2 linked regions of the Pelagibaculum spongiae genome follow. The protein of the gene in region 1 interacts with the protein of each later gene in a pairwise test. Links are inferred from orthologs where the notes say so. Each region holds a gene or a part of one and is shown on either strand. Other genes may lie near its edges.

Evidence for each region.
Region 2: the proteins of leuS (region 1) and ligA interact in binary tests that used the Escherichia coli proteins (3 or more experiments, as listed by UniProt). The link is inferred for Pelagibaculum spongiae from one-to-one orthologs.

Annotation. Positions count from the first base shown.
Region 1 is NZ_QDDL01000001.1:827,050-830,473, reverse strand. What follows is about bases 64-3,161. They hold leuS (leucine--tRNA ligase), read left to right. Parts: upstream 64-430; coding sequence 431-2,893; downstream 2,894-3,161. Other genes in these bases: DC094_RS03555 (LPS-assembly lipoprotein LptE), read left to right, coding at 3,072-3,161; DC094_RS03565 (D-alanyl-D-alanine carboxypeptidase family protein), read right to left, coding at 64-252. In the rest of the region: more of DC094_RS03565, read right to left, coding at 1-63; more of DC094_RS03555, read left to right, coding at 3,162-3,424.
Region 2 is NZ_QDDL01000007.1:28,818-32,134, reverse strand. The notes cover bases 285-3,275. They hold ligA (NAD-dependent DNA ligase LigA), read left to right. Parts: upstream 285-754; coding sequence 755-2,797; downstream 2,798-3,275. Other genes in these bases: DC094_RS15460 (glycosyltransferase family 32 protein), read left to right, coding at 3,013-3,275; DC094_RS15470 (cell division protein ZipA), read left to right, coding at 285-684. Outside these bases: more of DC094_RS15470, read left to right, coding at 1-284; more of DC094_RS15460, read left to right, coding at 3,276-3,317. UniProt on the Escherichia coli protein: DNA ligase that catalyzes the formation of phosphodiester linkages between 5'-phosphoryl and 3'-hydroxyl groups in double-stranded DNA using NAD as a coenzyme and as the energy source for the reaction.

The sequences.
Region 1 (3,424 bases):
CGCTAGTTCCTGATCGACCACATAAACGGTCATCATTTTAGTTAAGCTGGCAGGTTCAACCTGATCATCACCATTTTGGTTAACCAGAACTCGGCCACTGTCAAAGTCCATCAATACATAGGATTTTGCAGCTAACTCTGGTGCGGCGGGAATAAATGCTGCCGTAGCGGGAACAGAAACCACTAATAGGGCGACGGCGCAGGTACGTTTGATAGTACTGATCGTGCGTAGAATAGATCGACTTAGGCTCATAAATATGACAAATAGAAAGTTTTTAGCATAAAGCAACATTGTATAGACTCGTCGAGCAAGAGTTAACCGCCTTTGGCTAATTAGCTTTGATATTGCAAGGTTGCTGCATGCTGGGGCAACACGGTATCCTTGCGGGCTGATTTTATTTTGTTACAGATTCCTCACACGAGATTCGCAGATGCACCAAGAGTATCAGCCGCAACAAACCGAAGCGGCGGCCCAGCAGCACTGGGAAGAGAACAAGAGTTTTAAGGTTACGGAAAAACCCGGTCAGGAAAAATTTTACTGTCTGTCGATGTTTCCTTACCCAAGTGGCCGATTACACATGGGGCATGTGCGAAACTACACCATTGGTGATGTAGTGAGTCGTTATATGCGCATGCAAGGCAAGAACGTATTGCAGCCAATGGGCTGGGATGCATTCGGACTGCCTGCTGAAAACGCCGCAATCAAAAACAACACCGCACCGGCACCTTGGACCTACGAAAACATTGATTACATGCGTAATCAGTTAAAGCGTTTAGGTTTTGGTTATGACTGGGACCGCGAACTGGCGACCTGTACCCCTGAATATTACAAGTGGGAACAGTGGTTCTTCACCAAGCTGTATGAAAAAGGTTTGGTCTATAAGAAAACTGCCGCAGTCAACTGGTGCCCAAATGACCAAACGGTATTGGCCAACGAGCAGGTTGAAGATGGCTGTTGCTGGCGTTGTGATACCAAAGTTATTCGTAAAGAAATCCCCCAGTGGTTTATCAAAATTACCGCTTATGCTGAAGACCTGTTAGCCGATTTAGACCAGTTAGACTGGCCTGAACAGGTTAAAGCAATGCAGCGTAATTGGATTGGTAAATCCCGTGGCGTTGAAATGACGTTCGATTTGGCTCAGCCAATTGAAGGCGTGGCGGATACATTCGATATCTACACCACTCGCCCAGATACCGTAATGGGTGTTAGCTATGTTGCCTTGGCAGCTGAGCATCCAATCGCTTTATCTGTTGCTGAAAGCAACCCTGAGCTGAAAGCATTTATTGAAGAATGTAAGCAATCAGGTGTCTCCGAAGCCGAAATGGCGACCATGGAGAAGAAAGGCGTTAACACCGGCTTAATGGCAATTCATCCGATTACTGGTGAAGAAGTACCGGTTTGGGTGGCTAACTTCGTACTGATGGAATATGGATCGGGCGCAGTAATGGCAGTTCCAGGTCACGATCAACGTGACTACGAATTTGCGACTAAGTACGGCATTGAGATCAAGCAAGTGATCACTGCTGCTGACGGTAGCGACACTTCAATTGCTGAAGTGGCTTATACCGAAAAAGGCACCTTGATCAATTCAGGTGAATTCGACGGATTAGATTCCGCCGCTGCATTTGATGCGATTTCAGACAAACTGGTCGCTGCTGATAAAGGCAAGGTTAAGGTCAACTACCGATTGCGCGACTGGGGTGTTTCCCGTCAGCGTTATTGGGGTACCCCAATTCCATTCAAATACACAGAAGATGGCCAGGAAATTCCGGTTCCCGCTGATGAGCTACCGGTTTTGTTGCCTGAAGATGTGATCATGGATGGTATCCAATCGCCAATCAAAGCAGATCCTGCGTGGGCTAAGACTACTCACAATGGTCAGCCAGCATTCCGTGAAACCGACACCTTTGATACTTTCATGGAGTCCAGCTGGTATTACGCGCGCTACTGCAGCGCCGATACCACTGACGGCATGTTAGATCCGGCAAAGGCCAACTACTGGCTACCAGTCGATCAATATATCGGTGGTATTGAACACGCGGTAATGCACCTGTTATATGCCCGTTTCTTCCACAAGCTGTTACGTGATGCCGGCCTGGTTGATTCTGACGAGCCATTCAAGCGCTTGTTATGCCAAGGCATGGTGTTGAAAGACGGCACTAAGATGTCCAAGTCCAAAGGCAATACGGTCGATCCGCAAGCCTTAATCGACAAGTATGGTGCCGATACCGTGCGCTTGTTCACCATGTTCGCTGCGCCACCGGAGATGTCTCTGGAATGGAAAGACGAAGGTGTTGAAGGTGCAAGCCGATTCTTAAAGCGTGTTTGGCGTTTAGCGCACAAGCATAGCGAGAGTGGCTTAGTATCTGCCGAGCAAGATCTGTCTGCATTGAATGGTGATCAAAAGAAAGTTCGTCATGCATTGCACAAAGCGATTGTTCAGGTCAGTGACGATATCGCCAAGCATCAGAAATTCAATACTGCAATTGCTGCGGTGATGGGTTTGATGAATGTATTGGAAAAAGCACCACTGGAAAGCGCTTCAGACAAGTCATTAATGCAAGAAGCGTTGGAAGCAGTCACTCTGCTGTTATCGCCTATTGTGCCGCATATTTCTCACGATTTATGGAAAGCACTGGGCCATGATACGGTTCTGATTGACCAGTCTTGGCCAACCGTTGATCCAGAAGCACTTAAGCAAGATAGCGTGCTGATTATGCTTCAGGTGAATGGCAAGCTGCGTGGTAAAATTGAAGTAGAAACTGGCGCCAGCAAAGGCGCCATTGAAGCTTTAGCGATGGCCGATGCCAACGTGCTAAAACACACAGAAGGTAAAACCATTCGCAAGGTGATTGTGGTACCGGGCAAACTGGTGAGTATTGTTGCTAACTAGCACTTGTTATTAAAAACAAGTCTGGTTTGTAACCTGCAGTCAATGCCGCATAAAATTGGTTTTTCGCCAGTTTATGCGGCATTGCTGTAAATGATTTATCTATCCGAGTCGTTTGCTTGCTATGTGCTTGCTTGCCTTGTGCTTGTTAGCTGCGTTAACACCTGGGAAACCTGTTCCTATGCTGAAATCACTGAAATTAATTTCCTTTCTGCTGTTATCTCTTTCCTTATCGGCTTGTGGTTTTCACTTGCGTGGCAGCCAAGCATTTCAGCCGCTGGAAATGCGAATTGATGGTGAGTACAGTCAGCTTTACCGCTATTTGACTGAAGATTTAAAACCTAGCGCCAGTGCCGCTTTGCAATTGACAATCATCGATGAAAAATGGATTGATCGTAGCTTGAGTTATGACACATCCAATAATGTCACCGAATATGAATTGGTTTATCGGGTGCAATACACCTTGGGTGTCGCAACCCCCGAAGGTCCGTTGCGCAAAAAAACCATGGAACTGATGCGTGTTTATCAGGCCGA
Region 2 (3,317 bases), on another replicon or contig:
CTGAATCAATTCGAGAATCAACATATTCCCGCTTCATTATTGAAGCAGCCATCGGAAGTTGATTTAGTTGAACCGGTGGATGACGACCCAGCAGAAAATTTGCCGCTGGATACATTGTTGGAAGATATTACTCAGCAGTCAGATCCTGCAGATCGAAGCGAACCCACTGCCGCAGAACCTATCGAGCCAACATTTGATATGCACAAAGAGTTAGATCAAACGGAAAACACGCCAGACACTGCGTGTGATGAAGTGAGAGAAGACCAGCAATATCAGGTGTTGATGATTCATCTGGCAACCCGTGGCAATGGTATTTCTGGAAAAGCGTTATTGCTGGCATTGGAACGGGAGCAGCTTCAATTTGGCGAAATGAACATTTTCCATAGTCACCAAGATGATGATCCAGCGCTGCCGATTATGTTTAGTCTGGTCAATTCTATGCAACCTGGTAATTTCGACCTAGATACTATGGATCAACTGATAACGCCTAGCGTGACGATGTTTGTTCAAATCCCCGGTCCGAGTAATCCTCGAAAGGCAGTTTGGAATATGTTGGAAACCGCTGACCGTATGGCCAAGCAAATTAATGCTGACCTGCTAGATTGCAAACGCATGCCAATGAAGCAAGATCAAGCAGCAAGAATGTTGGATGAAGCGGAGCGTTTAACCCCCGCATCAGTTTAATATTATTTAAATATTTTAATTCGGCGAGCCATGACTATCGGTTGTGGCTCGCCATTTTTCTGAGAAGATCATGAGCGAACGTGAGAGCATAAAGCAGCGTATTGAACTACTGCGGCAACAAATCCGTCAACACAATCATCTTTATTATGTTTTAGATTCCCCTGACCTTCCTGATGCTGATTATGATCGGCTATTTAGTGAGCTTTGTGATTTGGAGTCTCAGCACAGGGATTTAATTGTTCCTGAGTCTCCAACTCAAAGAATTGGTGGCAAGCCTCTAGTTGGCTTTAAGAGCATTGCTCATCGGTTGCCGATGTTGTCGTTGGCCAATGCTTTTAATAATGAAGAATTGGCAGACTTCGCCCGCCGTGCCAGTGAGCGGTTGAGCCACACCTCAGAATTAACCTGGTCGTGCGAGCCAAAACTCGACGGTTTAGCGGTCAGCTTGGAATATCAAGATGGTGTTTTTGTTCGAGGTGCAACCCGTGGTGATGGCCAGTCGGGTGAAGACATTACCGAAAACCTGCGTACTATCAGAGCTATTCCCCTGAAATTGTTGGGTGGAGGCTGGCCGGCATCATTAGAAGTTCGCGGCGAAGTTTATATGCCGATCGCCGGGCTAGAAAAATTAAATGCCAAGGCGCGGATTCTTGACGGCAAAATATTCGCCAACCCACGAAATGCCGCAGCTGGCAGTTTGCGTCAGTTAGATCCTAAAATTGCCGCCAGCCGCCCACTGAGCTTTTTTGCTTATAGCGTCGGTGCAGTGGAGCCTGATAGTTTGCCTGCAGGGCAAATTGAATTGTTATTGCAGTTAAAAGAGTGGGGTTTCCCGGTTTCTGATTTAATCAAACGGGTTGATTCTTTGCAGGGCTGTTTTGATTATTATGAAGATTTAACCGCTAAACGTGATGACTTAGCATTTGAAATTGATGGCATTGTTTACAAAGTAAATGACCGCCAATTGCAAAAGCAATTGGGTCAGGTTGCTCGAGCGCCGCGCTGGGCAATTGCCAGAAAATTCCCCGCCCAAGAAAAATCAACTTTGCTAGAAGGCGTTGATTTTCAAGTTGGTCGAACCGGCGCAGTCACACCAGTGGCACGTTTGAAGTCGGTTGATTTAGCCGGGGTGGTGGTTAGCAATGCGACCTTGCATAACATGGATGAAGTTACTCGATTGAACTTGTGTATCGGTGATACGGTGGTAGTTCGTCGTGCTGGTGATGTAATCCCTCAAGTAGTAAGGGTTGTCCAAACTGAAAGAAGAGGCATCGAGCCCATAAAAATGCCGAGCGAGTGCCCGGTTTGTGGTTCTGCGGTTAAACGAGCTGAAGGTGAAGCAGTTTCTCGCTGTAGCGGCGGATTATTCTGCGGCGCACAACGTAAACAAGCAATCATTCATTTTGCATCGCGTAAAGCACTCGATGTTGAAGGACTGGGCGATAAGTTAGTCGAATTATTAGTTGAACGTGAACTGGTTAAATCACCAGCCGATTTATTCCGTGTCCAGGCTGATACGGTTGCTCGATTGCCACGCATGGGCGAAAAATCTGCGACTAAATTGGTGAGTGCTTTAGAAAAAGCCAGAGAAACTACTCTGGAACGGTTTATCTATTCGTTAGGTATTCGTGAAGTGGGTGAGGCGACTGCCAGAAATTTGGCGTTGTATTTTACTGAATTAGATAAAATTCGTCAGGCAGATCATGAAGCATTAATTGCTGTGGCAGATGTTGGTGAAATTGTCGCTAAAAATATTCGCAGCTTTTTCTCTGAAACTCATAATGCAGAAGTGGTTGATGATTTAATTCAATTTGTCCATTGGCCAGAAATTGAGAAGATTGTTGATGAAAATAGTCAACCTTTACAAGGGTTAACTTTTGTCATCACTGGTAGCTTCGCGGCTTATCAGCGAAGTGACTTGAAGAACCAGCTACAACAAATGGGCGCAAAAGTAAGCGGCAGTGTTTCAAAGAAAACCCATTGCTTGATTGCCGGTGAAGCGGCAGGTTCGAAGCTGGATAAAGCGACTGAGCTTGAAATAAAAATCATTGATGAAACACAAGTAGCTGAGCTTTTGGAGAACCCAGAGTCATTCTGGCAGCAAGTGGGTTAACTTGACTGAATAAGTATGCTGCCAATGTTCATAATTCAGTTGTGGATATTGGTATGCTACTTGGAATTTGTATCGCTTTGTTAGCGCTTCAAAAGCCCGCTTCGATTTTTTTGTTCGTTGATTACCTGTTTAAAAGATTCTGCCTATACTTCTGTGAATAAATCCATTGTTGCGAGTGGCTTTGACATAGCTTGTCTATCTATTTTGGTAGGTAAGTGGCTAACTCTAATCGACAAAGCAAAGATGAGAGAGGCAAGGTGATTGAATGTTTAGTTAGGCAACTTATTGTATCAAAATACAGATCTAAGATTGATGCTGCTACTGAAGATGGGCTATTAGTGTTAGTAAAAGATGCGCTGGCTAATTACTTTAATATCGATGAATTTTTTTCTGCTTTGATTGTTTCTATGAAGACCAATTTTGATGAGCAGATTTTTTCTTCGCCTATCCTATCGCAGGAAGATGCTAGTAAATTTGTAAAATCTGCTTGTTATGGTGAAGAAAGTGTAAGCTTTACTTC